2 regions of the Alteromonas sp. R7 genome follow, and region 2 is predicted to be linked to the other one. Evidence: predicted binding sites of a transcription regulator. Region 2 holds the regulator's gene; the other holds the start of a gene.

Region 1 (16,703 bases), on a different contig from region 2:
GTAGATCCCTGCCCTGTCGACTGTATCGACATGGTGCCAATTGCTCAAACAACTTCTACATGGAAGTGGGATTTTGAATCATCGCCTAAAGGTGATATCCCCATCAAAATGGTGTCGTAATTGTGATGTACCCAAGTTTTGATTCAATTATAGAAACCCTTGAAGCGGGAAAGATGTACTCATTTCCAGGTGGCGTACATCCCGACGATAAGAAATCTCTATCTAATACATCAGTAATAAAGAAACCGTCGTTACCCGAATTATTGATTGTTCCTTTAAGGCAGCACATTGGCTCAGACGGTATCTGCTGCGTAGAAGTTGGCGATACCGTATTGAAAGGCCAAATTCTTTCGCAAAGCTCATCGCCTTTTTCTGTGCCAGTTCATGCGCCAACCTCGGGCGAGGTTGTTGCGATTGCTCCGCATGTTGTAGCGCACCCTAGCGGCCTAACAGAAATGTGTATTTCGATACGTCCTGACGGTAAAGACACATGGTGCGACCTATCTCCAATAGCAAATTATAGCGACATAGATAAGAACAAACTTATAGAAGCTATTTGCCAAGCAGGAATTTCAGGAATGGGTGGTGCCGGCTTCCCTACTCATATAAAAACCTCAACGTCAAAACCTGTTGAGTTTCTTATTTTAAATGGGATTGAGTGCGAGCCTTACATTACTTCTGATGATCGATTGATGCGTGAGCACGCCTGGCAAATACGCCAGGGTCTAGACATTCTTACTCACCTTATTGGGCCGAAGGCCATTGTAGTTGCGGTTGAAGACAACAAGCCAGAGGCTTTCGAAGCACTTAATATTGCCTGCCAGGATAAAAAAGACTATCGCGTTGTTAGCGTTGAGACTAAATACCCTGCCGGCGGCGAAAAACAGCTGATTCAGGTACTGACTGGCCGAGAAGTTCCAAGAAATGGATTGCCTGCCGACGTAGGCGTGATGATGTTCAACGTTGGTACCTGCTATGCCATTGCAGACGCTATTTTACACGGCAAGCCGCTGATTGAACGGGTTGTTACCGTAACTGGTGAAGCCGTTGAATCACCAAGCAATTTTAGAGCGTTGTTGGGTACGCCCGTCTCTCATCTATTGGATGAAGCAAACTACAACCCGAAAAAACAGAAAGCACCTAAAGTGATTATGGGCGGGCCTATGATGGGCTTTACCTTATCAGACGCTACGATCCCCGTGGTTAAAACCACAAACTGTTTGCTGGTTCCTGCAAAAAAAGAGCTGGTAGACGACAATGCAGAGCGCCCCTGTATTCGCTGTAGCGCATGCGCCGACGCATGCCCTGCGTCATTGCTCCCCCAACAAATGTTTTGGCACGCCAAAGCAAAAGAATACGATAAAGCCGAAGAATACGACCTTTTCGACTGTATAGAGTGCGGCGCATGTGCTTACGTTTGCCCCAGTGAAATCCCACTGGTGCATTACTACCGCCAGGCTAAATCCGAAATACGCATTCAGCGTGATGAAAAGAACAAGGCCGAGAAAGCTAAACAGCGTTTTGAAGCACGTAAAGAACGTTTAGAGCGCGAAAAACTTGAGCGCGAAGAAAAACATAGAAAAGCAAAAGAAGCACGATTAGCCGCCAACAAAGCCAAAGAAGAAAGTGCAGTAGCCGATAATGCGAATAGCGCTGTCGATGCTGGCGCAACTGAGGCCAAGGACAAAGTAGCGGCGGCGCTTGCGCGTGCGAAAGCAAAGAAAGCGGCTATGCAGGCCAACGCAAAGGATGAAAGTAATACAACAAATACCAACGAACCAAGCACTGCGGCAGACGATAAAAAAGCACAGGTAGCAGCAGCTATTGCCAGAGCTAAGGCGAAAAAAGCCGCACAAGCCCAGAATGAAGCTCAACTTGAAAGCGCGGATAAGCAAGTTGAGCAAGCGTCATCGCCAGAAGATGATAAAAAGGCAAAGGTTGCTGCAGCAATCGCCAGAGCAAAAGCGAAAAAAGCCGCGCAAGCTCAAAACGAAACGCAAGATGAAAGCGCTGTCGAACCATCAACCACAGAACAGCCAAGTAACCAGTCATCATCACCAGAAGATGAGAAAAAAGCTAAAGTTGCTGCCGCTATCGCTAGAGCAAAAGCAAAAAAGGCCGCGCAAGCCAGCCAGTCTGAAGCATCTTCAGCAGAAAAAACTGCGGGCTCTCAAGGCGAAAAGCATACTGAACTTTCCGATACTGAAGCTAATTCAGAGCTAAACGCTGAAGCGCAGAAAAAAGCGCGTATTGCCGCGGCAATCGCTAAAGCTAAAGCGCAAAAAGCTGCTAAAAATAGCGAAGACGGTCAGCCTGACAAGTCAGTTTCAGAGCAAGGTGCGCCAACTCAATTAGATGAGCAACCAGACAGTCACTCCAAAGAACAGCTAGATGAAAAGCAGGCTAGGATCGCAGCGGCGGTAGCGAAAGCGAAAGCTAAAAAGGCCGCTTCGCAAAAAGCGCAAGCATCTAGCCCTGATGGCGAGGCTGGTATTGAGATTCAAGACGGTAACTCGCCAGAAGAAGCCAGTTTTCAAAGCGTCAGCGAACAAAACAATAGTGCTCAGAGTGATAGCGCATCAGATTCAGCTAACAACTTGAGCGAAGCGGATGAAAAAAAAGCGCGCATTGCTGCTGCGGTGGCGAAAGCGAAAGCCAAAAAAGCGGCTAAGCAGGAAGAACATCAAGGAAGCGAGCAAACTGATGCTGACGACGCTGCCTCGACAAATGAAGCTGACGAGAAAAAGGCGCGCATTGCTGCCGCAGTGGCAAAGGCTAAAGCAAAGAAACTTGCTCAAGACAGTAATGGCAATGTAGCGACCTCATCAAATACTGCTGAACAGGAAAGTAGTAAAGCACATGAGCAGAGCGAATCGTCTAGCCGTGTAGGTCAAGCAACAAGCACGCAAGCTCCTTCTCAACCGACGGCACAAGATGAAAAGAAAGCGCGCATTGCAGCTGCAGTAGCAAAGGCTAAAGCAAAAAAAGCAGCAGCTGAACAAGAGAAAGAATCATAATGAAGTTAAGTTTATCGAGTTCACCACACCAACGGGTTAAACGCGATACTGGCCAAGTCATGCGTATGGTTATTTATGCCATGCTCCCTGGCATGATTGCACAATCCTTCTTTTTTGGCTGGGGAATGCTCATTCAAGCCATTATTGCAGTAGTGAGTGCACTGGTCATTGAAGGCGTGATTTTATTTTTAAGAAATCGCCCCATCGAGCGCACATTAACAGATTACAGCGCAGTATTAACCGGCTTACTCATCGCAATTAGTATTCCTCCTACCCTACCTTGGTGGATGACGGTAACGGGTGTTTTCTTCGCTATTGCGGTGGCTAAACAGGTTTACGGCGGGCTTGGCTTTAATATTTTCAACCCTGCCATGATAGCGTATGTGGTGCTGCTTATTTCATTCCCTGCGGCTATGAGCCTATGGCTGCCTCCTGCGACTCACGCTGGCATTACGCCAAGTTTCTTTGATTCGGTATCACTTATATTTACTGGTTTTACTACTAGCGGATACGATGTCACTCAACTCAAAACCATTGCCGATGGTGTAACCATGGCTACACCGTTAGACACATTGAAAACCGACCTAACGCAAGGCGTAACATACTCAGAGTCATTGGCGAAGCCAATCTTCGATGGCGGGGTATTCGAAGCTGCTGGAGCAGGGTGGGGAATGGTGAGTCTTGCGTATTTACTTGGTGGCCTCTACCTTTGGAAGACCCGCGTTATCAGCTGGCATATCCCGGGAGGTATGCTGCTAAGCGTTTTTGTTTGTGCATCACTGCTTCATTTAGCAAACGCCGATTACTACGCTTCACCGCTATTTCACCTGTTTAACGGTGCAGTAATGGTAGGCGCCTTCTTTATCGCCACCGACCCGGTTTCAGCATCAACAACACCAAGAGGCCGCATTATATTTGGTGCAGCGATTGGCTTTTGGGTGGTAATAATCCGTACCTTTGGTGGTTACCCTGATGCCGTAGCGTTTGCGGTTATTATTATGAATATGGCGGTGCCTTTGATTGATTACTATACCCGTCCTCGCGTGTACGGCAAAAACGTTAAAGGTCGAGGTAAACACTAATGATGAAAGAAAGCCTGGCCAAAAACGGCCTTATGTTAGGTGCGTTTGCCGTTGTTACCACAGCATTAATAGCACTCACATTTTTTGGCACCCAAGATAAAATTGAGCAACAAAAGCAGCAAAAACTGCTAAGCGTACTTAATGAAGTCGTGCCTAGCGAATTCCACGACAATGCCCTTTACGCCAACTGCACAGAGGTCAATGCACCTGAACTTGGCAACAAAAAAGCCCACAAAATATATCGTGCGACGTTAAATGGCCAACCTAGCGCATTAGTATTAGAAGCCACTGCTCCAGACGGATACAGTGGAGATATCGATATCGTTGTTGGTGTTAAAGTGGATGCACACGTTGGTGGAAACACACAAGGCGGCTCGAGTACTGACTCGCTCGACGGTGAGAGCGAAAATCTCAATATCACCGCGTTAGCGCTCTCGGAGTTGGCCGAGCTTGACTCAACACCTCAGAAGTCATCTGAGCAAGACGAGAATGCGTCCGATATTTCTGCGCCCAACACTAATAGAATCAGTATGAGGGTGCTTGGCGTGCGCGTTATCGAACACAAAGAAACCCCTGGGCTTGGCGATAAAATAGAGCTTGCCGTTAGCAATTGGATAACGGAGTTCAGTGACAAGCCTTTTTCACCCGACAATTTGGCGCCTTGGCAGGTCAAAAAGGACGGTGGTGAGTTCGATCAGTTCACTGGCGCTACCATCACGCCGAGAGCAGTAGTAAGAGCAGTACGCGAAGCCTTGCTTTACGCACAGGCCAACCAATCTGCACTTTTCAACGCTCCAAACACCTGCGCAATTACAGATTCCGTTGAAACAATTGATGCGATTAACGTGAATGAGGCTCAACCTCATAGTGTAGAGGAGCTATAACGTGACTGATTTTCGCGACCTGTCTTTACAAGGGCTTTGGAAGAACAATCCTGCGCTGGTACAACTGTTAGGTTTGTGCCCGCTATTGGCCGTTACCGCGACGTTTATCAATGGTCTCGGGTTAGGCCTTGCTACCATGTTGGTACTTATTGGCAGTAACGTTACCGTTTCACTCGTTCGTAATGTGGTAAGAAACGAAATCCGCATTCCCGTTTTTGTTATGATCATTGCTGCGTTCGTTACCATTGTTCAGCTATTAATGAATGCATACACCTATGACCTTTACTTAGCGCTAGGTATTTTCATTCCGCTGATTGTAACTAACTGCGCCATCATAGGCCGCGCAGAAGCCTTTGCGTCGAAAAACGGGCCGCTCGCCTCTGCCTACGACGGATTCATGATGGGACTGGGTTTTACCGCAGTGCTGGTCATTTTAGGTGGTATGCGTGAGATATTGGGTGCAGGTACATTGCTAGCTGGTGCAGACAGACTGTTTGGCTCAATTGCTGAGAACTGGACCATAACGCTTTTCAACACTGAAAATCCGTTTTTGCTTGCGATACTGCCGCCTGGTGCCTTTTTAGGTATGGGTCTTCTCATTGCTATCAAAAACAGTATTGATGCAAAGTTAGCCGCTAAGCAAACATCGCCTGCAGTGAAGGCTGAACGGGTACGCGTTACAGCTGAAAGCTAAACGCTAAAAATCAAAAACAAAAAAGTATTTAGAAATGAATGATGTAGTTAAGCCGGCCAAGCCGCTTTCTAAGCAGGAAAAAGTAAAAGAAATCATGCGAATACTGGATGACCTTTATCCGGAAATTCCTATCTTTTTAGATCATAAAGACCCATATACGTTACTCATTGCGGTTCTCCTATCGGCGCAATGTACAGACGAGCGCGTTAACCAAATTACGCCAAAGCTCTTTGCTCGGGCAGATAACCCTTACGACATGGTATTGATGAGTATTGAAGAAATTCAAGACATTATCCGTCCTTGTGGTTTATCTCCCATGAAGTCCAAAGGCATTTGGCATTTGTCTGACATGATCATCAAGCAGCACAACGGTGAAGTGCCTGCAAACTTTGAAGCGCTGGAAGCCATGCCCGCAGTGGGTCACAAGACTGCCGCTGTGGTTATGTCTCAAGGCTTTGGCATTCCTGCTTTTCCCGTAGATACTCATATCCACCGATTAATGTATCGCTGGGGTTTGTCGAACGGAAAGAGTGTTGAGCAGACAGAGCGTGACGCAAAACGCTTATTCCCAAAAGAAAGGTGGAACGATTTGCATCTGCAAATCATTCTATATGGCAGAGAATACTGCCCTGCCCGCGGTTTCGACTTAAACAAGTGTGTTATCACACGTGAGTTCGGCAGAAAGAGTTTTATTAACGAAGTACTGAAAGAACAAGAGAAAAAGCAAAAGTTGGCGCTTAAGAAGAAGCGTAAATAGAAACTTTCAGAAAGGAGCCTTAGGCTCCTTTTTTATTCTCCATTTATTTTCTCTCAAGAGGAATTTTGCGACTAACACACGACTTACGCTTGTGGTTTGCCTCGAAAGGGACAACCAAATTGGCTATGATGGATGGGTTAGAGTTTTGCTCGCGCAAATAAAAAAGAAATATAAAAATAAATCCATGGAGAACACATGTCTCGATTGAATACTATCGCTAGAAGGCTGGCGTTTGGTGCATTAGTAAGTGCATGCAGTTTTGGTGTTTTTGCAGAAACTTCCCCCATTACTGACGAGCAAAAGAAAAATGCGGAAGCATTAATTCAAAAAGCCCTGAAAAGTGATTTAGGCTATAGCATTGTTGAATCACTAACCACTGAGATTGGCCCTCGCCTGGGCGGCTCTGAAGCAGAAAAGCGAGCTAGAGATTGGGGCGTGGTGGTAGGAAAGCGTCTAGGTTTTGATAAAGTCAGCATAGAAGAATTCACTATGCCATTTTGGGATAGAGGTCACCTACACATTTCACTCACGGCGCCTTATGCCCAACCGCTTTACGGCACAGCCCTTGGCGGCGCAGCGCCTTCTGAAAGCGAGATCAATGCAGATATCGTTTATTTCAGAGATATTCACGCGCTAACCGCAGTTGAAGATGGTGCCCTTAAAGGCAAAATTGCATTTGTAGACGGCGACGCCATGGTAAAAAGCCAAACAGGTGCAGGCTATGGTCAAGCGAACCAACGTCGCCGTATTGGTTGGCAACATGCTCAACGCGGCGGCGCTGAAGCGCTGGTCGTGCGCTCAGTAGGATCTGACTCTCATCGTTTTCCTCATTCAGGCATGATGAGCTCAGACGGCGATAATTGGGCAGATATCCCCGTAGTCGCTATCTCTAACCCTGACGCAGACCATTTACGACGTTTACATAACTTAGGTAAACCGCTGTCATTGTCGCTCCACTCTGAATCGAAATGGAAAGGCGAAGTAAACAGCGGCAATGTAATACTGGATTTAGTGGGCAGTGAGAAGCCCGAAGAAATTATCCTTATTGGCGGCCACCTAGACAGCTGGGATTTAGGAACGGGTGCAGTTGATGACGGCGCAGGCGTTGCTATTACCACGGCAGCGGCTGCGTTAATTGCTTCTTTACCAGAGCGCCCAAAACGCACCATTCGTGTGGTCATGTTTGGCGCTGAAGAAGTGGGCCTATTAGGCGCCTTTGCTTACGCTAAACAACACGAAAAGAACCTTGAAAATCACGTTCTGGCCACAGAGTCTGACTTTGGTGCGCAAACTATCTGGCAAGTAGTGTCAAATGTGAATCCCGAGGCGACTGTGCTAGTCGATGAAATCGCGAAGATTTTATCACCGCTAGGTATAGTGCGTGGCGGTTCAGACATTGCTGGCGGCGGCCCTGACATTATTCCGCTAGCAGCGAAAGGCGTACCAACGATTAGGTTAAATCAAAACGGTAGAGATTACTTTGATCTTCACCATACGCCAGATGATACCTTAGATAAAATTGACCCCGATGAGCTTGCGCAAAACATTGCAGCCTACGCAGCAAGTATATACTTGTTAGCCGATTCGGACGTTGACTTAAAAGCTAAACAGTAGTTACACGTTAGTAATCATCAAACATTGGTCAGTGCATCTCGTGCTGGCCAATGCTTACCAGTGCTCTGCTTACCCTCGCCTCTGCTAATACCCATTCTGCATTCCCACGCTCCGCTAGCAAACTTGCCAGCGCCTTCTGAGTAGGCAATGATCTATGTGGATTGGTAAATATACCTCGTCCGAAATACTCAGGCTTTATTGCGCTTGAATAAGCTGGGCAACAAATCGCTTCGCCTCTTGCCTTGATGGCAGCTCTACATGCCGATACGTATTCGCATGTTTAAAAGCAACGGTTGTTTTATTTATGGAGATATTTGAGATTAACGCACCTGACATGGCGCTATTAAAGGTAGAGATAGAATCTTGAAATTGCATAGTAAATACTTCTTTATTAATGTTGTTTGTTTTGAATTCCTCGCAGGTTGGGTAAAGAAATCGAAAAACGATAATTAGGCTCTAGCGTGAACATAGCGTTTCAGAAAGAGCCCACTTTTTTGAGGTCACTTCAGAAAAGAGAAATGACCTTAGATAAGCATAGAGGTCTTATCGAACTACTACGTTAGCAGCTTGAGGACCTTTTTGGCCTTGTTCAACTTCGAAGCTAACTTCTTGGCCTTCTTTCAACGTTTTGAAACCGTCAGAAGCAATTGAACGGAAGTGTACGAATACGTCTTTGCCGCCAGCTTCAGGAGTGATGAAACCAAAACCTTTTTCTTCGTTGAACCACTTAACTGTACCGTTTACAGAATTAGACATAATAAAAACCTTTTAAAAAAATTGATGTAATGGTGGAAAACCACCGAATAGCTATAGACATCTCCAAGCTAGTAAAGCAGTTGTATATCTATATAAAACTTCAATTTGAAGGATTTAAAAAAGAGGTACAGCGCAGTATTAGGTAAAGCAAATAACATATCTAGAGCGATGCGAAAGGTACAGGTAATTGCGAGCAATGTCCACTAGTTTTCAGTTTATTTTTTGACCAAAACACAGCTTTTTTACATATTTTTTTGGCGAAGCTGAATACGTATGTTTGTTCAAGGCACTTGAAAGCTAGGTTAACCTTGCTTTTTTGCTATAGGTTTAAATTATGACAGACACGTATGCGTTAGAAGGTAAAACAGCCATTGTTACTGGAGGCGGAAAAGGGCTAGGTAAAACTCTCGCTCAATTTCTACTAGAAGCAGGAATGAACGTGGCCATTTGTGGGCGCACTGAAACTGCGGTCAAGCAGACTGTAGAGCAGTTCGACGCCCTATTCCCAGGCAATGTCATTGGCCAAGTTTGTGATGTATCGAAAAGCGCTGATGTTGCCAGTTTTGTTAGAAAGGTCAAAGATACATTTGGCGAGCTACACGTCCTAATTAATAACAGTGGCTTTGGTAAGGAGACCCTTATTTGGGAAACCTCAGAGAAAGCGTGGGACGAAGTAATGGATACTAACGTAAAAGGGACTTTTCTCATGTGCAAAGAGGTCGTGCCTCACATGATTAACAACAAGGAAGGCTACATTATCAACATCGCTTCTCAGGCGGCATTGAACGGCTATGCCAATGCAGGCGTTTACTGTGCATCAAAATTTGCGATGGTGGGGCTTGGAAAAGCGTTGCAAGAAGAGATTCGCCCCTACGGTATTCACGTCCATTCCCTAAACCCTGCACTGATACAGTCGCAGAAAGCAGAAACAGAGAAAGTGGACGATGGCCTAATTCAAAATGAAGACTTAGGCAACATGGTGGTTTACCTATTGAGCCAACCTCGCCGTCTTAAAATTGATAATATCGGTCTATGGGGCTATTAATACCAGTCCGCATAGATAATTACCCACTCAGCGAGACTTAAAATGTTCGTAATCGCGGCGTGTTACCGCAGGTATAGTACGTTTAACTAGAATTGTAATATTGTCTTAAAGCGTTAACATTTCCTAATTAACATAAAAGCGTGTCGTTTGCGTTTACTCAAATAAAGTACTCATCGTATTTATGTGTACAAAAAGTAACGGCCAACACGCAATCACAGTGCAGTGTGCCATCGAGTAATTCCGATGGCTCAAAAAAGGAATCTCTTATGCGAATGCTTCACACTATGCTTCGAGTTGAAAACTTAGAGGCCTCTCTTCACTTTTATACCTCACTCATGGGCATGCGCCTTCTTCGCCAGTCTGAAAACAAAGAGTATGAATACACGCTAGCTTTCGTGGGATATGGCGATGAAACCGAGAGTACCGTCTTAGAACTTACCTACAACTGGGGCGACAACACCTACGATAAGGGTTAAACCGGGGCCAGTAAAAGGCGGCTCCACAGTTATTGCTTTTGTTCGCGACCCCGATGGGTATGCAATAGAACTCATACAAAATAAATCCATTTCGCTATGAAATGGTTCAAAAACAAGAACTGAAGATACAGCCAGCGTAGTCAAAGCGATTTGAACGCTTAAGTCGCCAAACTATCAACTTGAAAACGTGCGGCACTGGAAAAAACCGATGAAAAACCACATGGAGTGACACGACATGCTACGTAACCGCTTATTATTTTCGCAGAATGATAAAAACAAAAGCCAAGCTAGAACAGCGATAAGTCGGAAACCTCGAGCAGCGCACAATATAAGCTTGCGCAGTAAGCCAAAAGCAAAACTGGCCGCTATTCTGCCAGCGTTGGTTGTCGCTTTTACCGGTACAGTTGCTGCTGGCAGTACGTTTTCGGCCATGGCTGCAAATAACGAGAATGGACAAATACACGCTGACACAAAAGAAAATGTTGAAACGCACTTTACCGTGATAGCCCATCGCGGCGCGTCGGGCTATTTACCTGAGCATACCCTTGAAGCAGCTACCCTCGCCTTTTCTCTGGGCCCCGATTTTATTGAGCAAGATGTTGTTATCACCAAAGACGACATACCCGTTGTGCTACACGACATCCACTTAGAAACGGTCACCAATGTAGAAGATGTGTTTCCTGCACGCCACCGCGATGACGGACGCTATTACCCGCGTGATTTTACTCTTGAAGAACTGCGACAACTGCGGGTACACGAGCGCGCTAACAGTGACGGGAAGCAAGTTTTTAAAGATAGGTACCGCGGCACACATGCTAATTTTAAAGTGGCCACGTTAAATGAACACTTTGAGCTAATCAGCGAGCTAAATCGCCAATTTGGAACGTCTGTCGGGGTTTATCCTGAAGTAAAGTCCCCTGCCTTTCACATTAAAGAAGGCGTTGATGCCAGTAAAATCGTTGTAGATGCTTTGAATGCTTACGGGTTTGGTGGAGAGAGCGGTAATAGCTACCTGCAATGCTTCGATTTTAACGAAGTTAAGCGCGTTCGTGAAACCCTGGGCTATAAAGGCAAAGTTGTGATGCTGATTGGCGAAAACGACTGGGGCGAAAGCGACACAGATTATAACTGGCTGCGCACTCAGGAAGGCATGCAGCAGGTTGCGTTGTATGCCGATGGCATAGGCCCTTGGTTAGGCCATTTACTCGATAATGAAGCGATGACTCAAGGAAAAATAGAAGCCGCGGCATGGATTGCCTACGCCCACGAAAATAACCTGACAATCCACCCCTACACCTACCGACATGATGCACTACCAGCAGGTATGAGTTCAGAACAAGTCTTGGAAGTTTTAGACAAGGTGGTAGGTGCTGACGGTGTTTTCACCGATCATTTAGTACCGGTATTAAGGTGGCGAGAAAAATTAAACTAACGCATTTTAAAGCGAGTGTAGGCGCGACAATTAGCGCCTAGGATTTTGAAAGTCGCACCACCACGCGTCTGTTTTGGGCGCGGCTTTCTCGTGTATCGTTTGGCGCAATATGGCGTTTCTCACCGTGGCCTGTCAACTGAATTCGATCTTCAGGTACACCTAGCGTAGTCAAATAGCTTTTTACTTCGTTAGCACGTCGAATAGACAACTGTTCATTATTATAGCGACCGCCGTAGCTATCGGTGTAACCATCAAGAAGCACAAGCTCAAGTTCGCTGTCTTCTTTTAAGTATTCACCTATCATGGTTAAGCGCTTCTGCGAATATTTGGTTAGCTCTGTACTGTTGTTTTGATACGACAATACCGTGTAGGCAATGTCATCAAAGCCGAAGGGCAATAAGTTCGATACACACTTCACAAATTCACGATACACACCAGAGAAGTTGCTAGCGTTTAATGCCACACTTACTTGGTCGTATTTGTTATACCAATCTTGGTAATAGATTGTGGGCCAAAAGCCTTTTTCTAATTCAGACAACATAGTCCAAGCCGCATCCTGCGGAAGGTCGCCATTGTACTGTTTACGAATAGACATGTCGGCAATGGTTTTAGGCGCAACGCCGGGCATCCATTTAGGTGGTACAGAATAAACAGCAGCCATATCAAATTTGCTTGGCAGCAAATACATGTCCAGTTCAAATTCCATATTAAGCTGCTTCGACGCTGAGCTCGTGAACATGGCTTCGCCATAACCGGGTAGTTCGTGGTTCAAGGTACACTGAAGTCGGGTGTCTTTGTCTATTCGCCAGTTGGAGCTTTCTATGGTTGCAGAATATTGCCGCATGGCAGCGTGGGAAGACAATGACCCCAGCATCCCCAATAAAGCGATGTATTTTAATTTCGACACCATTTCGACACCATAACGAAAATCAGACTAACACAGGTAAAAGACAACACTACGTGCACAAATTACCGAACATAATGAATCAAATTAGCTCACACAAAAAGAAGAAATGTGCCTAATGATTTTTTCACGCTTAATTTGATTATCGTCCAAATTGTAGAAAAGTTTAGCGTTTAATACCATTCGCGTTTTGTACTTTTGCTAGCCCCCTGATTTAACAGTTTATAAATTGCAACTGGCAACTCGAGAGTATCCTTGCGATAATTCTTTTACGCAATATGCTTCGCAGGTTGGTACGCATTTTAGTCACCAACCAATTAACGCAATCGAGTCTTACAAGAGTGTTTATGTCTGCCAACCCGCCCCTTCTCTCCCAGCGCTTTCGAGGTTACTTTCCCGTTGTTATCGACGTTGAAACAGCCGGATTTAATGCAGGCACTGACGCCCTGTTAGAATTAGCCGCGGTAACGGTGAAAATGGATGAAAACGGTATACTTCATCCTGATCAAACTTTTCATTATCACATTGACCCCTTTGAGGGCGCTAACCTAGAGCCAGCAGCCTTAGAATTTAATGGCATCGATCCTAATTGTGCATTGCGAGGGGCTATTGAAGAAAGCGAAGCCATGAAGGACTTATGTAAAGGCATCCGCAAGGCGCAAAAAAATGCAGACTGCCAACGTTCAGTTATTGTTGCTCACAATGCAACGTTCGATCAGAGTTTCGTCAATGCCGCGATAGAACGCTGCAATATAAAACGCACGCCGTTCCATCCGTTTGTTTCATTTGACACCACCAGCCTTGCTGGATTGGCCTTAGGCCAAACGGTTTTGGTAAAAGCATGCCGTGCAGCGGGGATCGCATTTGACCAAAGTGAAGCGCACAGTGCGCTGTATGACGCCCAAAAGACCACCGAGCTATTTTGCTATATGGTAAATCGCTATAAAGCGCTAGGCGGATGGCCTGTAGAAAATAAAGAGTAGTTTTATTCAAACTGATATAAACAAAAACAGCGCCAAAAGGCGCTGTTTTTTTATAATCTTTAAACAGTTTAGCTTATAGCTTGTCTGCTTCTTCAGATAGGTACTTAGCAACACCTTCAGGCGACGCATCCATACCAGCTTTACCTTCAGTCCAACCCGCTGGGCAAACTTCACCATGCTCTTGGTGGAATGCTAGTGCATCAACCATGCGTAGCATTTCATCAACGTTACGGCCAAGTGGAAGGTCATTGATTACCTGATGACGTACCATACCTTCTTCGTCGATTAGGAATGAACCACGGAACGCAACGCCATCTTCTGGGTGCTCAACATCGTATGCCTGGCAGATGTCGTGCTTAACGTCAGCAACAAGGGTGTACTTAACCGGACCAATACCACCTTGATTTACCGGAGTGTTTCTCCACGCATTGTGTGAGAACTGAGAGTCGATTGAAACACCGATCACTTCAACACCACGCTTTTTGAACTCGTCGAAACGCTTGTCAAAGGCGATAAGCTCTGACGGGCAAACAAACGTAAAATCTAGTGGGTAGAAGAATACAACAGCTTTCTTGCCCTTGATTGCTTCACTTAGTGTGAAAGTGTCAACAATTTCACCACTACCAAGTACCGCTGCTGCAGTAAAGTCAGGTGCTGGACGGCCAACTAATACACTCATGAGTCTCTCCATTTATATTTGGATTGTAATAATAGAAGTGATTACGTTGCGTAACCACTTTGATAAGAAATTTCTTTCAAAGAAAATAGGTACGAATATGGAAATAACAATATTAAACAACGAGTTTTTTTACTGATCATACCAATAACCGCTTAACATCCCCCCACACTGTTCAGTCTTTCTTCAATTACCTTGTATTAAATTTGTCATTATCCACTTGCTAAAGCAAAGAATAACAATTATTATCATTTACAGATTCATTTGGAGTACGTTTAATGTTTGTTTGCATGTGCTATGGGGTAACTGATAAAAGCATTCGCGCAGCGGTTGAAGAAAACGGTGTGGGAAATATGCGAGAGTTACGTCAACATTTAGAGCTTGGCTCACAATGCGGTAAGTGTATCAACATGGCGCAACAGATCATTGACCAAACTATCGTCGATGAGTCCCTATTCAAAGACGTTGGCTAGACAATTAGCCAACCCGCGTATTCTTAACACGCAACGTCATCGCTCTTAGCATCCTTGGCTAGACTTAAAACACCATATTTATTATCACGATTATTTCTTTAAGTGACCTAAGTCATATCCTAGTTTAAATACCTAAGTAATATTTACATCGTCACCTAAAACGATAGGTTGTTGTCCTTTCAAACTCAGAGCTAGGCTCATTTTCTTACTTTCAATGAGTGCAGCGCGCCATTTAACTACGTAGCTTTGCTAAAGCATGCCCTAGTTAAAGGTGTACTCAATGCCTGCATAATAGAAAGCCCCATTGATACCGCTAGGCGATGTAGGTGGGTAGAGTGCGCCAACTTCACCTTGAAAAGGGTTTTCATTAGGCAGCGAATCAAACAGATTTTGGGCGCCAAGGGTAACTTGTGTTTGAGGCAGTACTTTCCATGCAACTTGGGCATCGAATGTGGTTAACGCATTGCCGTATATGTCCATCCCTGCGGACGCATCAAGATGGTCTTCATAAAACTCACCGTAATAGTTAAGCCGCCAAGTAAATGCCCAATTTCCTTTCGATTGCTCCAGCGTGATACTGCCTCGATGAGCAGGCAAGTTATCTTCCAGCATACGAATTCTTGCCTGTGTTAGATTAGGTAGAAGCCGTATTTCGTCCCCCACTTGCGCAGGATAAAGCGTAACCCGCTCTACTTGTGTGTCTGTCCAGTTGAAGGCAAGAAGTAAAGAATTTGACCAATCAGCTAGCGCAAAATTGTAGTTAACGACTAAATCAACACCCTGAGTTTTTGTGTCAAAGTCATTTGTAAAATACTTTGCAGCATTATATTTCGCCGCATCTGGACGCCCTTGGGCAATAAGCGCACTAATGTCGTCGTCGGTTAACGGGATTGCAGATGTCGTACTAATGCGATCAGAAAGGCGAATATTGAAATAGTCGAGCGTCGCAAAAAAGTTCTCGCTTGCCTGCATAACAAGCCCGAGGCTAAAGTTCACCGATTCTTCAGGCGTAAGTGGAGTTGCGCCTAGTTGCAGTGAGATAAGATCAGTTGGAGGCAGCGTTGCTTGGTCTTCCAAACCGTTAACACCGTAGGCGGTAGTTACGTTGATAACATTACTCTGCCCTACTGTTGGCGCCTTAAAACCGGTGTTTACAGATCCGCGTAATGCAAAAATATCATTTAATTTATAGCGAGTACTCAATTTCCCATCGAATGTCGAGCCGAAATCACTGAAATGCTCTACACGAGTGGCCACGCCAAACTGCCATGCTTCGGTAACATAAAATTCCAAATCGGCGTACACAGCCCAATTGCTTCTGCTCCAGTGCCCAGCACTTTGAGGCTGATACCCCGGAAAACCGTTGGAACCGATGGAAAAGCCTTGGTTCAACCCAAGTGGCGGCTCTAGAGCGAAAGGGCCTGCAATATATGACGCTTCATCGCCGGACTTTTGAAAATAGGTTTCTTTGCGCCATTCTAAGCCCACGGCAATGCTAACCGGATCGTCGAAAATAGTTTGAATGAGTTTGTTAAAATCTAAGTTAAGCGTTCGCTCTACTTGCGACACACCACCGGGCGAAAACGACGTTGGCGTTTGTGGCCCTAACGATGGATTAACCGTATTGGAGATGGTGTACTCAATGTCACTGTAGCCCAATGTCGCACTGGCATCCATCGCCCAGCCATTAGGTAACTCATGTTTAACGCCCATCGCAACAGAAGCGTCCGTTATCGTACCCCCAAATTTTGGTGTGAAACCGCCAGGGAACCACTCATTGAAAGCAAAACAGTTGGCACCAAGCGCCGTTGTGTTATCTGCAATTAGTTGATACGAGGGGTCCAGCAATACACTATTGCTGGACAAAGTTATAGAAGGGCAAGCAATTCCACTTTCCAATCCATCGAGAT
Region 2 (16,703 bases):
GTCAATCTCTGAAGATTTCAAGTAAACCACCTCAGCGACACTATCCACCAGAATACCAACCACCTGCTCGTCAGACTCAATAATAACGATACGGGTATTGTCAGTAATTTCTGTTGGCGGTAATCCGAAACGAGCACGTGTATCGATAACCGTTACTACGTTACCACGCAGATTGATAATACCAAGTACATAGTCAGGTGCACCGGGTACAGGGGCTATTTCGGTATAACGCAAGACCTCTTGAACTTGCATCACGTTGATACCGTAAGTTTCTTCACCTAAGCGATACGTTACCCATTGAAGGACTTCGTCGTTGCTGTCGGTGGCGTTATTATTTATTCTTTCGTCGCTCATGAACCTGGCTCCCAATACTATGGCGTCTGGTCGTTACTGCCTAAGCCTTTGTTAAGCATAGATATTAATTCTTCAACGTCAATTAACGCGCACATTTTTTCTTTAACCATCCCTGCTAACCAGGGACGCTTACCTGTGGACTCGCGCCATTTAACATCATCGGTAGTCAAATTGACCGTATTGACTAGCTTTTCACTAGCCAGACCCCACGCACTTTCCCCTAACATTATAAGATATCGGTAGTTAAGCGATTGTGCGAGGTTTTCGTCATATTTTTCTGGCATTACCCATTTTGCAGAGTCAACAACACTTAGTTTAGACTCTCTGTGCAACATTACACCCATAAACCAATCAGGTTTTCCAAATAAAGGGCCAATCTTCTCAATTTGGTGGATCCCACCTAGCGACGTCAAAGGCACCGCAAGTGTTAACCCTGCAACCTCAAAGAATAGCGCCTGAAAGCGAAAACCGAGAGTATCCTTTAGTGGAACTTTTGTTTTTTCAGCGCGGTTTAACGCAGTTTCTTGTTCATTTTCTACTAAAGTTTCTGCGTGAGACTGTTGCTGTTCATCTTCAATTGTCTCTGCTTTTTGCGTTTCAATTAACGATGTAACCTTTTCCGCTATCGCTTCTTGTTCATTCGATTGCGGCTCACTTTCATTGGCGGTAGAAGCAAGCGCCGTTTCAGCCATCTGCTGAGAAGCCTGCTCGAGCAATTTTGCCGTGCGCGCAGTCACATCTTCCGGTGCTTCTGGCTCTTTGAGGAGGCTATCAAGGTATGCCTCCATCACTTCTTCACGGGCAAAAGGCGATTGCTTGCTCATGTTCTCGTTATTTCTCCAATACCGCTAATAGTTTCTCGTACGCAGACACACCACGTGTTTTGGGGTACGCTGCGGAAATGGGAAGCTGTACTAAACTTGCATCCCTGAAGTGCGTGTCGACGGGAATAACCCCTTCCCACACGCGCTCACCATAGTCATTCATTAAGCGCTTTCGCGATGCAAGCGCCGCGTTAGTGCGCTTATCAAACATAGTTGGAATAATCACAGTATCAAAGGATTTGTCCAACGAACGTCCCATAATTTCCATGGTACGAATCATTCTGTCTAGCCCTTTAAGCGCCAGATACTCCGTTTGGGTAGGCACAATAACCTTGTCACACGCTGCAAGAGCGTTAACCATCAGCACCCCAAGCACTGGAGGGCAATCGATGATAGCAACATCGAATTCCCCTGCGATTTTTGCCAACGCTTTTTTTAGGACTAAGCCCATACCTTGTTCGCTACCCATCGTTCTATCTAAGGTCGCGAGCGCCATTGTTGCAGGAAGCACATATAAGTTGTCTAACTTTGTCGGGCAAAGACAATCCATAACATTATCGGCCGTAATGTCATTAGACTTAATAAAAATATCGTAAACTGAATGACTTGACGCTTCTGCATCGATACCGAAGTAATAACTCAGCGATGCATGTGGATCAGTATCAATCATGAGCACTCGCTTGCCTTGCTGTGCAAGCAAGCCGCCAAGGCTCACCGTAGTGGTAGTCTTTCCTACACCACCTTTCTGATTCGCTACTGTCCACACTTTCATATTTGCTGTTCCATTACTGTTCAAACTGCTATCGCATTTCGGTTTGAACGCAACTGCTCATATCATCAATGTTTATATTTTTACTGGATATATTGGCAACGGCTACAGCTTGAGGCATACCATACACAACACAGGAATCTTGGTCTTGAGCCCAAATCGTTGCGCCTTTTTCCTTGAGCATTCGGCATCCTTCTCTGCCGTCAGCCCCCATACCCGTTAATATAATTCCTAATACATCCCCACCATAAGCTTTAGCCAGAGAACTGAAAGTGAGATCAACACTGGGCTTATAATTCACCTTGTCACTCGCACTTGCATCAACAATGGCAATGCGTTTATTCGCACCTATGGTTTCTAGCAACATTTGCTTCCCACCGGGAGCAAGATACGCATGACCTGGTTTTAGAATGTCGCCGTGCTCGGCTTCTTTTACTCTAATCTTACAGTTTGTGTCTAAACGCTGTGCAAATGCCGTAGTAAATGTTCCTGGCATGTGTTGTACAAGCAAAATGGGGTATGGAAACTCTGCAGGTAAAGGAGACAGCACTTTTTGAAGCGCCACAGGCCCGCCTGTAGAAGCCCCAATTGCCAAACACTTGTAGTGCTTTCCCGTCGCTCTTACAGACGAAACGGTTGGTTGTTTGGCTGCGTCTTTATGCCCTGATAGCAACCCTGATGTTTTAAAAAACGCCTGCTTTGGCGCATTATCAGGAAGCTTTCTTGCCTCTGTAGAGCGAAACGACGGACGCTTAAGACCAATACCACGACGCGCTATTAAGCGTACTTTTGTACACAACAAGCGCGATGCGTCTTTTCTGTCCTGCGCGATATCTTCAAATTTCTTCGGTAAGAAATCGAGCGCGCCCGCTTCTAACGCATCTAATGTCGCTTGCGCACCATGATGCGTAAGCGAAGAAAACATAAGAATAGGTGTAGGCCGTTTGTCCATTATGGCCTTTACAGCTGAAATGCCGTCCATGACAGGCATTTCAACATCCATCGTTATCACATCCGGCTTAAGCGCTTCTGCTTTTTCAAGTGCATCGCGCCCATTTCTCGCTTCCCCAACAACTTCAAGTTCCCTATCGCCATCGAGTATTTCTTTTACTCGACGACGATAAAAAGTCGAGTCGTCCACGACAAGGACTTTAAAGACCATGGATTATTATTCCTGTTAATTCATCGCCTTACTTGATGGGTTTACGCGCATACCGTTTAAGCAGGCTCGGAATATCTAAAATTAGTGCAATTCCACCGTCTGATGTAATCGTGGCTCCCGCCATACCAGGCGTGCCTTGCAATAATGCATCAAGAGGTTTAATAACCACTTCTTCTTGGCCTATTAGCGCGTCTACTACGAATCCTACTTGTTGTGTACCAATTTGCACTACAACAACGTGTCCCTTTTCTCTATCGATGTTTTTGGGACCTCGAATCAACCATTCACCAAGGAAGAACAACGGAATTGCTTTTGAACGAACTATCATTGTTAGCTGGCCATCGACCGTGTTGGTCTTTTTGATGTCCATATTTATTATTTCGTTCACCGCACCTAATGGTAACGCAAAGGTTTGTTTTCCTACAACAATCATTAGCGTCGGAAGAATGGCTAGCGTTAGCGGAACTTTGATATCCAGTCGCGTGCCTTTTCCCAGCTGTGAATCAATGTTCACGGTGCCGTTAAGTTGGTTAATTTTGGTCTTAACCACGTCCATGCCCACACCGCGGCCAGAAATATCACTAATTTCTGTTTTGGTTGAGAACCCTGGCGCGAATATCAAGTTAAACGCTTCAACATCCGACATCCGTGCAGCTGCGTCTGCGTCTAGTACACCGCGACTAATAGCAATTTCTTTAAGCTTTTCAGGATCCATTCCTTTACCATCATCTTCGATGGTTAGAAGAATATGATCGCCTTCTTGAGATGCCGATAGCTGAACCGTACCCATGCGCGGTTTACCCGCTGCAGCACGATCATCAGGCATTTCAATACCATGGTCGACGGAGTTTCTCACCAAATGCACAAGTGGATCGGCCAGTGCTTCAACCAGGTTTTTGTCTAAATCAGTTTCCTCACCCACAAGCTCAAGGGTTATTTCTTTTTTCAAGCTTCTAGCGAGGTCTCGAACAACGCGAGGGAAACGACCAAACACCTTCTTGATAGGTTGCATGCGGGTTTTCATTACCGCACCTTGCAAGTCGCCCGTTACCACATCTAAGTTGGCAATGGCTTTGGACATGCTTTCGTCGTTACTGTTGATACCCAAGCTTATTAGCCTGTTCCTCACTAGTACGAGTTCACCCACCATGTTCATAATTTGGTCAAGGCGCTTGGTATCTACACGTACTGTAGTCTCAGCAGGAGGCGCAGCTGGTGCCGCCTTCTTCTCATCTTTTTTAGGCGCTGCTTTTGGTGCAGCAGGCGCGCTTGCTTTAGCTGGCGCTGCGGCGCTAGGAGCAGGCGTCGCTTTTGGCGCAGCTGGCGCTGCTTGTTTCGCTTTTTGAACCGCTTCTGTTGCTGCCTTATCTACAGGAGGCTCTGGCGCCTTTGAAACGGCTCCCTGCTTGGTAGGCCCTTGCCCTGAGCCATGCAGTTGGTCAAGCAGTGCTTCAAATTCGTCATCGGTGATTTCTTCATCACCAGCTGCACTCGGCGTAACTGGTGCTGGAGCTGGTGTATTTGCCTTTGGCGCAGCTTCTTCACCACCAAACTTGCCTTTGCCATGTAAATCATCGAGCAGCGCTTCAAATTCTTCGTCGGTGATATCGTCGTTATCACTAGCGGCAGCAGGTGCAGCAGCCTTTGCAGGTTCGCTTTTAGCCGCTGAGGACTGTCCTGGTGCCCCAGAGCCATGAAGCTCATCAAGCAGCGCTTCAAACTCATCTTCAGTGATTTCGTCAATACCGCCGCTATCACCAGAACTTGGGGCCTGTGCAGTAGGCTCTTCAACAACTAATTCTGGCTCTTCAATCGCGGGTTCAGGTTCTGACGCCGGCGCGCTTTGTTCACCAAAAATATTCTCATCTGGAGATTCCGGGCGACTTAGTTTGTGTAACAAGTCTACTAGGTGTGCATCTGCTGGCTCTAATGGATCCCGAGCTTTCACTCGTTCAAACATTTCAACCACCACATCTGTGGCTTGCAGAATAATATCCATCAGTTCAGGGGTTAGTGTTCGTTGACCGTTACGCATTACGTCAAAGACGTTTTCCGCACCGTGACAAATTTCTACTAACTCGGTAAGAGACAGGAACCCTGCTCCCCCTTTAACTGTGTGATAACCACGGAAAATTGCATTCAGCAAATCCGCATCTTCAGGATTGTTCTCAAGATCAACGAGCTGTTCTTGTAATTGTTCAAGTATCTCTCCAGCCTCAACTAGAAAGTCCTGTAATATATCCTCGTCAACATCAAACGACATGCGCCCGCTCCCCTAAAAACCTAAGCTAGACAGAAGATCATCTACATCATCTTGGCCTGACACGACGTCGTCGCGCTTATCGGCATCAATGATAGGGCCTTCTGCCTCTACACCATCAACCTTATCGGCCTTAACGCTGGATGGTTTAGTTTGTTCTGCACCGTCGCGTTCACCAAACATGGTAAGCATGTTAACTAAGCTGTCTTCCACTTCTTTAACCAAGTCGATAACGCGGCGAATAACCTGACCAGTTAAGTCTTGATAACCTTGAGCCATCAATACTTCTGTAAGTAACTGTGTAAGTTTAGCTGACTGTGCCGAACCTTCTTCCAACAATTCGTCTAAGTCTGCGCATAAAGCCTTGAATTCACCCAACTCTATTTGGCGATTCATCAGCTTCTTCCACTCAGGCATAACCTTTTCGATGCGCGCCGACAGCATTTCAGCTATAGGCATGCTCGCTTCAACGGCATCCATAGTAGTATTAGCAGCTTTTTCAGTTTCTTCAATTACGTAGGTTAGGCGGGATTGTGCATCGGGAATATCATCGGTCGCGAGATTTTTAATGCGGTCGTCTATTTGGAAATTATTCAGCGCGTCATGAAGCTGACGCGTCAGTTTCCCTACTTCGGCAAATAACTCAACGTTTTCTTTCATTGAGGCCGCTTCTAATAGGGCATTGGCTGAAGCGTTGTCACCCTCTTCGAGGTAGGTGACGAGCTGTTTTGCTTCTTCCAACGAAATTGGAACGTTTACATTCGTTGACATCCAGTAAACCTCATTTCTCTGGTGAGCGTCTGGATCAACCTAAACGTTCGAATATTTTATCTAATTTTTCTTTAAGTGTTGCTGCAGTGAACGGCTTAACAACGTAGCCGTTAACACCTGCTTGCGCGGCGGCAACAATTTGCTCTTTCTTCGCTTCAGCAGTAACCATAAGTACTGGTAGGTGCTTGAGCTTGTCATCGGCTCTAATCGCGCGAAGCAAGTCAATACCCTGCATTCCAGGCATGTTCCAATCGGTAACTACGAAATCGAAATCACCTTGCTGCAACATAGGCAATGCAGTACTTCCGTCATCCGCTTCCTGGATGTTGGAAAAACCCAAATCTTTAAGTAGGTTTTTGATGATACGTCTCATGGTAGAAAAATCATCGACCACGAGAATTTTCATGCTTTTGTCCAAAATAGCCTCCAGTGAGGGGTTAATTGTTATTAATTTCTATTCTTCGTCAGCTTGCCACGACTTCATTCGTGATTTGAGTTTTAACATGGCCTGACTGTGAATTTGACTGACTCTCGATTCACTTACATCAAGAACCTCACCAATTTCTCTTAGGTTCAGCTCTTCATCATAATACAGCGAAAGTACAATCGCTTCTCTTTCAGGTAATGTCGTAATTGCATGGGCAAGCGCTTTTTGGAAAGCGCCTTGCATCAAATCTTCCAGTGGTGCGTCGCTACCTCGATTTTGCTCTGTCGAAATAACATCTTCTGACACACCTAAATCTTCAATACCTACCAGCTTTCCGGCATTTACTTCATTAAGCATTTGGTGATAGTCCTGCAAGCTTACATTAAGCTTATCAGCAATATCAGAATCTCTAGCATCGCGGCCTGTTTCGCTTTCTACTTGCGAAATTGCTTCAGTGATCGCTCGACCATTTCGGTGGACTGAACGCGGTGTCCAATCCCCTTTGCGAATTTCATCTAGCATAGCACCGCGAATGCGAATACCGGCAAACGTTTCAAAGCTGGCTCCTTTTGAACCATCAAAGTTTCGCGCGGCTTCTAATAATCCAATCATGCCTGATTGAATTAAATCGTCTACAAGAACACTAGCCGGCAATCGCGCTATCAAGTGATGCGCTATACGCTTAACCAATGGCGCATGTCTTTCGACTAACTGCGCTTTATCGGTTTGTTGTTGATAAGCGGCTGCCTTGCTGTTCAACGCTGACTTCCTACGGCTTTTTCTGCAACTAATTGTTCAATGAAAAACTCTAAATGGCCACCTGGCTGCGCTGGAATAGGCCATGTTAAGGCTTTACTCGCCAACTGTGTTATTGCAACGGCTGCCGGTGAACCTGGGTAAGCATCGACAATGGCTGTTTGTTTACGCACTGCTTTACGAATGTTCTCGTCAAACGGTACTGTCGCCACTAATTCTAGTGCAACATCTAAAAAACGCCCTGTCACTTTGCTCAATTTACTAAATAGCTCTTGGCCTTCTCGCACGTCGCGCACCATATTAGCCACAACTTTGAAGCGGAAAACACCGTGCTCTCTATTCAGAATTTTTATCAATGCATACGCATCTGTCAATGAAGTAGGCTCGTCACACACAACGACCATGATGTCTTGTGAGGCTTTTGAAAAGCTCAACACCATGTCTGAAATACCTGCCGCTGTATCAACGATAAGCACGTCAATTTGCGAGCGCAGCTCACTAAAGGCACGAATTAGGCCAGCGTGTTGCGTTGGCGACAATTCTGCCATCGACTGCGTGCCTGATGTGGCAGGGGCAATCTTTATTCCGTGCGGACCGGTCACTAATACTTCATCAAGTGTACATTCGCCGGAAAGCACGTGGGATAAGTTTTTCTCAACACGCAAACCTAACATAACGTCTACGTTAGCAAGACCGAGGTCCGCATCGAGAACCATTACACGTTTACCTTGCTTCGCCATGGCGATAGCGGTGTTCAATGTAATGTTTGTTTTACCTACGCCACCTTTGCCACCGGTGACGGCGATTACTTTGATTAACCGTGATTGCTTCATTTTTCTTAAGCTACTCGCTTGGTCGTCAATCATACTGCTTATGCTGTTTTAATTGCGTTGTTACCACTAGTATGATTCAAACCGTACTTTTTATAAAGCTTTGCAGCAGCGGAAACCAAAGATTTCGCTTCTGCAATCTTAATGTCTTCAGGTACTTTTTGACCATCGGTGACATAACTAACCGGTAATTGGTATTCAACCGCTGCACTAAGCACCTCTCCTAAAGAGTAGCACTCATCTAACTTTGTGAAAATACAGCCACTTAGTTCAATATCATCATACGCTTGAATGATTCTCTGCAAAGCAGGATATTGCGTATTTGCTTGCGCTACCAAATATTTTTTAACATTTGGCATTTGTCCGTTATCAAACTGCTTAATTTGTTTAATTAATCGACTATCTCTTTGACTAAATCCAGCCGTATCAATCAATACTAGTCGCTTATGACGAAGTTGGAATAATAAATCCGCAAGTTCTTCACTAGTCTGCGCTTTTCTCACCGTGCAGCCAATAATCTTTCCGTATGTCGCTAGCTGCTCATAGGCGGCAATTCTATACGTATCGATGGTAATCATCGCAACCGACTCTGCACCGTATTTTTGCGCATAGCGGGCAGCAAGTTTCGCAACGGTAGTTGTTTTACCGGTACCTGTTGGTCCTACTAATGCAACAGCACCTTGTGCGCTAAGTATATCGTTTCCTGTCACATTTATGCGATTAGCCAATAGGTTAAGAAGATATACCCATGCATCTCGTTCGTTGTAATGTGACGGCGTATAGCTAATAAGCTGTTTCGCTAACGCGTTGCTTAACCCCATATCGGTTAAACGGGTGATTAGATATTGATGAACAGGTTTTTGACGTTTGTTTTTAGCTTCCATCAAGTCGGCCACTTGATATTGCAATACATCGCGAAGAGACGCTAGCTCTTCCTTGATTTGCGCAAGCTCCGCTGACTGCGTCACAGCGGTATCATCCATACTCGACGCTTGATGCTCTGGGAAAGCGTTCTGACGAACTGGTTCATGAGAAGACTGCTGGGCTTCTACGTCGTCAATAAAGGCTTCTGAGAAGTCTAAGTGCGAAGCAATTTCATTGGCGTGCTTAGCATTTGCTGTCATTGGTTGGTTAGGTTGCGCGGGACTCGCTACGCCATTATTTCCACCGTGCTGCTTTTCTAGCAGTGCTTTAAGGCTATCAGGACCGTCGTCACCAATGATTTCGCTCAAGCTAGGCACTGCCTTTTGGCCAGGTGTTTTTGCAGCTGCTTGTGGAGACGCTTTCGGCGTAAACAACTTCGCTTCAGGTTCTTTGTCGTAGGCTGCGACAAGCTCAATACCGTCAGCGACTTTGCGATTTGACATGATCACAGCGTCACTGCCCAATTCAGCTTTAACTTGGCTTAACGCCTCACGCATATCTTTGCCGAAGAAACGTCTAATTTTCATTGCAACCTCTCCAATCACCCAGTGTCAGATTATTGACCGACCGAACTGACTATTTTTATTTGTTTGTCGTCAGGCACTTCTTGGTAAGACAGAACATGAAGCCCAACAACCGAATATTTTAAGAAGCGAGACAGAACGGGTCGTAGCATGCCTGAGGTAAGGAGTACTGCAGGCTCTCCTTCTAACTCTTGCTGCTGACTGGCTTGCTGCAATGATTTTTGCAGCTTGTCTGCCAGACCTGGTTCTATGCCAGCGCCATCTTCGCCACCTGCTTGAAGTGACTGGTGCAACATCTGTTCCAACTCTGGCGCCAAGGTTATGACAGGTATCTCTTTTGCACCTTGAGTAATTTCTTGGACAATTAAACGTTTAAGGGCAATACGCACTGCAGACACTAAAACATCGGGGTCTTGGCTGCGCGTGCCGTACTCACTGAGTGTTTGAACGATTGTACGCATATCGCGAATAGGCACGCCTTCAAACAATAAGGTTTGCAGTACTTTCACGACGGTGCTTAGCGGAAGAATGTCTGGTACTAATCCTTCAACCAGTTTCGGATGCTGCTTGGCAAGCATATCAAGAAGTTGTTGAGCTTCCTCGTGCCCTAATAATTGATATGCATTGTTAGAGAGTAATTGGCTTAAATGGGTCGCTACAACGGTCGCAGCGTCTACTACTGTGTACCCAAGGGTTTGTGCATGCTCCCGTTTATTGGGCTTAATCCATACTGCGTCCAAGCCGAACGCGGGGTCTTTAGTGGCACGCCCTTCTAATTTACCGAACACTTGCCCTGGATTAATAGCAAGTTCTTCATCGTGACTGATGATGGAATCGCCTATCGTTACGCCTAGCATAGCGATGGTGTAAGTGTTGGGCTCTAAATCCAAGTTATCGCGAATGTGGACAGGCGGAATAAGGAAACCCAGTTCTTGCGATAGTTTCTTACGTACGCCTTTAATGCGCGTCAACAACTCGCCACCTTGGGATTTATCGACAAGAGGAATTAAGCGATAGCCCACTTCCAATCCGATGGTATCTACCTGCTGAACATCATCCCAGCCAAGCTCTTTCACTTCAGGCGCAACCGATTCATCTTTTACCACATTGTCTGGCACTTTGGGCTCTGCGGCCTTTCTCTTTTCTTGGACCGACTGCCAGTAAGCAAAGCCTGCAATCAAGAATGAGAACCCTAAGAATGCGATATGAGGCATCCCAGGAATGATACCCATCACAAATAGAACCCCCGAGGCTATATAGAGGGCTTGATTATTACCAAGCTGACCGCGGATTTCTTTGCCCATTTCCTGGGTCTCGTTTTCACGAGTAACGATAATGGCTGTAGCGACCGAAAGTAACAATGAAGGAATTTGCGCCACCAAACCATCACCGATGGTCAATATGGTGTAGATTTCTATAGCGTTACCGAATGAAAGCCCGTGCTGAATCATGCCAATAAAAAGACCACCGACAATATTAATCAGCATGATGAAAAGGCCTGCGACCGCATCACCCTTTACAAATTTTGACGCACCGTCCATCGACCCGTAAAAATCCGCTTCTGCGGTAATCTCTTCACGGCGTTTACGTGCTTGGTCTTGATCTATATACCCTGCATTTAAATCAGCATCTATGGCCATTTGCTTACCGGGCATAGCATCTAACGTAAAGCGAGCGCTTACTTCTGAAATACGTCCTGCGCCTGCGGTTACAACTTTGAAGTTGATAATAAGAAGAATGGCGAAAACAACAATACCTACGGCGTAGTTACCACCAATCACGACCTCACCGAAGGCTTCGATAACTTTACCTGCTGCATCGCCGCCTTCATGTCCGTAAAGTAAAACAACGCGAGTAGAAGCCACGTTAAGCGCTAGTCTCAAAACGGTAGCGATAAGTAACACCAAGGGGAAAATGCCGAAATCTACTGGACGCTGGGTAAGTACAGCCACCAAGATAATGACTAGCGACAACGCAATATTAAAGCTAAACAGCACGTCCAGTAAGAATGGCGGCATAGGCAATATAACCATGCCCATAATTGCCAAAAGGACGATGGGTGCGCCTAAACCACTGGTAAAATTTTGCAGCTGATTTTTATCGAATCGCTGAAGATAACCGGATAACTGCATGGCTTGGTGTCTCTCTATCAGAAAATTGACGCTTTATGTGAATCTTCTAGTGAGTTTTCAACTAACGTGCCAGCTTTGTGTTTTACGCAAAAGTTATCCAAATCTGAGCTGTAATCATGCGTGATTACTGTCTACAGTGACTTGTATAGAGCGATTAAGATTTTGTATCCGAGGGACATACGAACAGTTTATAATTACGTCACTATTCCTAGGGCCTACTCTTCGTTTTAAAAGGATTATTCATGGTAGTACTACAAAATCGTGTTGCAACGTTTTGTTGGGTCAGCCTTGTCATCATGCTGACTTTTAGTCATGTAGCTCATGCATCTAAACAACCTAACTTACGACAGCGTGTGGAGAATTTGCTAGTTGATTCAGTGGAGATATACGGTTCACAAAATAGTAACCCATCTCGTGTGCACAATAGAGTTTTGGTAAGCGAGGTCTACACTCAACAGGGCTATCAGCTTATATGGTTTGGTACTAGTGATGCTGAAAACCGTCTTCAGGAACTCCTCCATGAAATTGCTGATTCAGAGTTACATGGCTTCTCGCCCGAGTATTACCACGCATCAATGCTCGAAAGTCGCGACGCCAATACAGCACTCTTAGATGTATTAGCAACCGATGCCTTCATCAGTCAAACTCTGCATCGATTAAATGGGCTTGTTAGCCCCGCCAATGCAGATTCGCAGTGGTTCCTTAAGCAAAGAGAAGCGGATCCTGTGGCATCGCTAAATCACGCATTAACTAACGGTGTTTCTGCAACATTGCGGGCCATGTGGCCATCACACCATGAATACCAGTTACTGTTAGAAAAAAAGCGTAGTTTACTCACGGCAGTTTCTACAGTTACCACACAAATTCCAGTTGGCCCAACACTTAAGCTGAACTCAACGAGCGAAAGAGTTGTGTTGCTGAAGTCTCGTCTTTTAGGGCCAGGCACCTATTCAGAGTTATTCGATAAAGATTTACTGGACGCGGTTAAGCAGTTTCAAATGTCTGCGGGCTTAGAGCCAGATGGTATCGTGGGAAGTTCCACTTTAGAAGCATTAAATGCCACCACGTTTTCTTGGTTAGAAAGAATTGATGCAAACTTAGAGCGTTGGCGCTGGCTCCCTCATCAAACTTGGTCAACATATTTACGCGTTAACATTGCTTCGTTTCAGTTGAGAGGATTTACTGAAGGTGAGGAAACATTGGGAATGCCTGTGATTGTCGGTACACCAGTGAGGCAAACGCCCGTTTTCGCTGAATCAATGAAGTATATGGTGTTTAACCCCTACTGGACCGTGCCTTTCAGTATAGCCACTAAAGACAAGCTGGCGAAATTAAAAACCAATCCTTCTTTATTGGTTGAGCAAGGTTACGAAGCCCAGCCCGCCGGTGTCAGCGGCTTCAGCCCTGTCGATGAGTTTGATTGGACAAATGTTAGCCGTGGTACATTTCACTATACACTCAGACAAAAGCCCGGTCCGCACAATGCCCTTGGTAAAGTGAAATTCATGCTTCCAAATAAGCATGCCATTTATCTTCACGACACGCCCGATCACAGCCTTTTTTCGAAATTAGAAAGGAACTTCAGCTCTGGCTGCATCAGAGTCTCTAACCCTTTGAAGCTGTCTCAATGGGTACTCACTCATTCAGGCCAGACAGAGGCAATACCGCAAGCTGAGCAATTACTTCAAAGTGAAGAGACCAGTACACTATATTTGAAGAAACCTATACCTGTTCTTATTGTGTACTTCACAGCGTTTGCAGATGAAGCAGGAACCATTGTATTTCGCCGCGATGCATACAATCGGGACAGCCATATTATTGAGAAATTGAAGGAGTTTAAACGTGCGTAAGTGTTTGTTAGTGCTGATTGCTCTTTTAACTGTAGTGCGCGCCAGTGATGCGTTCTCCTTTGACAATGACATGCTCAACTCTAAGCTTGCTATTAATGGAAATACGGTCCCCTACCCTATTTTCTCTATTTTCGTAATGCCGAATAAAACGTTCACTGTTGAGTTTGACAACAAAAGCCATACTGGGAACTTTCAATTTCACCATGCGAACGGTGAGGCACTAAAGACGAGTTCGAACCTTCCAATAGTTAGCGGGGTTGTGGGGAAAGCGCCAATAATGGCACCTAAGAAATCAGGGCACTATGTACTTAAAACCACCAACGCGCAGTCAGGAGAAACTGCGACGCTCAACGTCTTTGTGATGACATCTTTGGAAAAGGTAGACAAAACAGGTAAGTTAAACGGCTACACAATTGGTAAATATCCTGATAAGCCTTTAAAAAACAATCCCATTTATTTACCCCCATCAGGACTTATTGAAGTATCGCCAGAACAAACGGACGTAAGGTTGTCGCCCAATTTCACCCTAGGTCAATTTCTATCCAAGCAGCAACAAGGATTTCCCAAATATGTACATTTGCGAGCAGGCCTTTTGTTGAAACTGGAAAAAATACTGCACACCTTAAATGACGAAGGGCATGCTGTTGAAGGCTTAACCATAATGAGTGGATATCGCACTCCGTTCTACAACAAAGCTATTGGCAATGTTCAGTACAGCCGTCACGTTTGGGGTGGCGCAGCGGATTTCTATATCGATCAGTCACCGAAAGATGGGGTGATGGATGACCTCAATAAAGACGGTGTGGTAAACCGCGAAGATGCGGTATGGCTAGCCAACTTTATCTCAAATATGTCTAAACAAGGCGCTTTCGGCCCAAGAATCGGTGGGCTTGGTATTTACGGTGCTAATGCGGCGCACGGGCCTTTCGTTCATGTTGATGTGAGAGGAACCTTAGCTCGCTGGTAACGCTGCATTTTACGTAAACGTTAGGCAGTACCGAATGAAACTGCCCACTTTATTTACGCTAAAACTTTTCGATGTTTACTGCGCAATTAACGTCGATATTCTGGTGGTATTGGCAAATCTCGTTTAAGCGGCTTAGGTCGCTTGCCCTTCCCTGCTCTATGCGCTTTCAACTGATAAACGTGCGCTAGCACCTGCGCTACCGCCATAAATAAGGCGTTAGGAATTTCATCGTCCACTTCTGTGGAGTAGAAAATGGCGCGGGCAAGCATGGGAGAAGGGATCAGCGGCACATCGTTGGCGGTAGCAATTTTTCTGATGTGCATCGCCAGCTCATCAGCACCTTTAGCGACCACAACCGGCGCCCTCACTCCCTTCTCATCATACTTGATAGCAACCGAGAAATGGGTCGGGTTAGTCACCACTACGTCTGCTTGTGGCACTTCCTGCATCATGCGCTTGGTTGCAGCCTGATATTGCAGACGGCGAATTCGGCCTTTAACCATAGGGTCGCCTTCCGCATTTTTCCGTTCGTCTTTAACCTCTTGCTTGGTCATCTTCATTTCTTTGTTGTGCTTATACATTTGATAAGGCACATCAATGAGCGCGATAGGGATCATGCCGCACACCAGAATAAGAAACGCCCACTTAAGCATGTCGAGTGCGTGAAAGAAGTTTCCCGGATAAAGCTCCATATCAAGGTGGAGCGCTTCATCTTCAAAGAACAGTAACGCTCCGATGGCCATGCCAATTATGACCACCACTTTCGCTATAGACTTGAGTAACTCAACCAAGCCGTTCATGCCGAACATACGCTTGAAGCCTTGAATAGGGCTCATTTTTGAACCCTTAGGTTTTGCACCTTCCCAGGTAAAGTTAAAACCGCCAAGGGCGATAGAGCCATAAATGCCCGCTATCATTGCCACAACCATGTATAGCAGCACGGCAGGACCTACTGCCGAAAAGGCTTCACCCCATGCGCCAAACATGTGGGTGATATCATAGGTTTCGTCACGAGAGAGAATGAACATTCTCTGAGTAAGTTTAAAAACAGATTCAGCAATCCACCCGCCCACAAACAAGAACATAAAAGCACTGACGATAAGTACTAGGGTCGTAGAGAGTTCACGGGATCGGGCTAGCTGCCCTTTTTTTCGGGCATCTTCGAGTTTTTTCCCCGTGGGGTCTTCTGTTTTTTCGCTTGAATCTGCCATGTTTTCCTACGAACAAATATTCAATAGTTCACACATAAACTGTTCGGCTCTAAACCATTGGGTTTCGAAGTGTGCAGTAAAGTTATCAAGTGTTATCCAAATAATCAGTAATCCCATTACCTGAGCAATGGAAAAACCAATACTAAAAATGTTTAGCTGTGGTGCAGCTTTGGTCATTACGCCAAACGCCAAGTTCACGATAAGCAGCGAGACGATTGGCGCAAGGGAGAGGGTCACTGCCGATATAAACATCCAGCCGGCCCAATGGGCAATATCGCGGAACTGTTCACCGGTCCACCATGCTTCGCCTATGGGAAACGCCTCAAAGCTCATGACTATCATTTGGATCATGGACAAATGCCCATCCAAAGTCCAAAACAACAAAGTCGCCAATATCAGATAAAACTGACCTACCGCTGGCACGTTAATACCATTGACTGGGTCAACAATAGACGCAAAGCCCAAACCGGTTTGCATTGCTATAACTTGGCCAGCAAGCACAAAGGTATTGAGCACCATCATTGATATAAAACCAATAGCAATGCCAATAAGTAATTGCTGAATAACGATTAAAAATGTGCCCACATCCACCAAATTTTCTATGGGTGACGGAGGCACTACCGGCATGATAATGAGTGTGAGCATTATACCCAACAAGGCTCTTACCTGCGGTGGAATGGATTTAGCACTCAAGCCAATCATGGCCACGAATAAGCCGCTAATGCGCATAAACGGCAGCAGCATGTCTGCTAGGAATTGATTGATGGTCGCGAGTTCGACTTCCACAGCTTTAGCCTTCTATCCCACAACCTGCGGGATCATATCAACCATTCTGAAAGTAAAGTCCATAAGCTGTTGCACTAGCCAGTTGCCTCCCCAGCTAAGCGCGAGAAGCGTAACAAGTAAACGAGGTAAGAAGCTCATGGTTTGCTCGTTGATACT

Evidence for each region. Region 2 encodes FliA, which starts transcription of late flagellar genes. Its sites were predicted from a motif close to CTAAAGNTNNNNNNNNNNNNGCCGATA; they were not measured.
Region 1: the regulator FliA is predicted to act here: its motif matches at 12,805-12,831, upstream of AC0J2X_RS14965 (flagellar protein MotY).

What each region holds. Positions count from the first base shown of each region.
Region 1 is NZ_JBVTQX010000009.1:77,988-94,690, reverse strand. Features, by position in the region: gene rsxB (electron transport complex subunit RsxB) at 1-120, shown strand, start outside; gene rsxC (electron transport complex subunit RsxC) at 126-3,017, shown strand; gene rsxD (electron transport complex subunit RsxD) at 3,017-4,099, shown strand; gene AC0J2X_RS15010 (RnfABCDGE type electron transport complex subunit G) at 4,099-4,983, shown strand; gene AC0J2X_RS15005 (electron transport complex subunit E) at 4,985-5,677, shown strand; gene AC0J2X_RS15000 (endonuclease III domain-containing protein) at 5,712-6,434, shown strand; gene AC0J2X_RS14995 (M20/M25/M40 family metallo-hydrolase) at 6,630-8,048, shown strand; gene AC0J2X_RS14990 (hypothetical protein) at 8,244-8,423, opposite strand; gene cspE (transcription antiterminator/RNA stability regulator CspE) at 8,592-8,804, opposite strand; gene AC0J2X_RS14980 (SDR family oxidoreductase) at 9,139-9,849, shown strand; partial or broken gene AC0J2X_RS14975 (VOC family protein) at 10,116-10,425, shown strand; gene glpQ (glycerophosphodiester phosphodiesterase) at 10,561-11,757, shown strand; gene AC0J2X_RS14965 (flagellar protein MotY) at 11,795-12,667, opposite strand; gene rnt (ribonuclease T) at 13,009-13,644, shown strand; gene AC0J2X_RS14955 (peroxiredoxin) at 13,718-14,323, opposite strand; gene AC0J2X_RS14950 (bacterioferritin-associated ferredoxin) at 14,599-14,793, shown strand; gene AC0J2X_RS14945 (TonB-dependent receptor) at 15,055-16,703, opposite strand, start outside.
Region 2 is NZ_JBVTQX010000002.1:24,990-41,692, forward strand. Features, by position in the region: gene AC0J2X_RS02975 (chemotaxis protein CheW) at 1-354, opposite strand, end outside; gene AC0J2X_RS02980 (chemotaxis protein CheW) at 372-1,178, opposite strand; gene AC0J2X_RS02985 (ParA family protein) at 1,186-1,950, opposite strand; gene AC0J2X_RS02990 (protein-glutamate methylesterase/protein-glutamine glutaminase) at 1,979-3,109, opposite strand; gene AC0J2X_RS02995 (chemotaxis protein CheA) at 3,138-5,372, opposite strand; gene AC0J2X_RS03000 (protein phosphatase CheZ) at 5,385-6,140, opposite strand; gene cheY (chemotaxis response regulator CheY) at 6,175-6,558, opposite strand; gene AC0J2X_RS03010 (RNA polymerase sigma factor FliA) at 6,595-7,326, opposite strand; gene AC0J2X_RS03015 (MinD/ParA family protein) at 7,323-8,189, opposite strand; gene flhF (flagellar biosynthesis protein FlhF) at 8,195-9,604, opposite strand; gene flhA (flagellar biosynthesis protein FlhA) at 9,634-11,733, opposite strand; gene AC0J2X_RS03030 (L,D-transpeptidase family protein) at 11,976-13,583, shown strand; gene AC0J2X_RS03035 (D-Ala-D-Ala carboxypeptidase family metallohydrolase) at 13,576-14,550, shown strand; gene flhB (flagellar biosynthesis protein FlhB) at 14,637-15,761, opposite strand; gene fliR (flagellar biosynthetic protein FliR) at 15,768-16,547, opposite strand; gene fliQ (flagellar biosynthesis protein FliQ) at 16,560-16,703, opposite strand, start outside.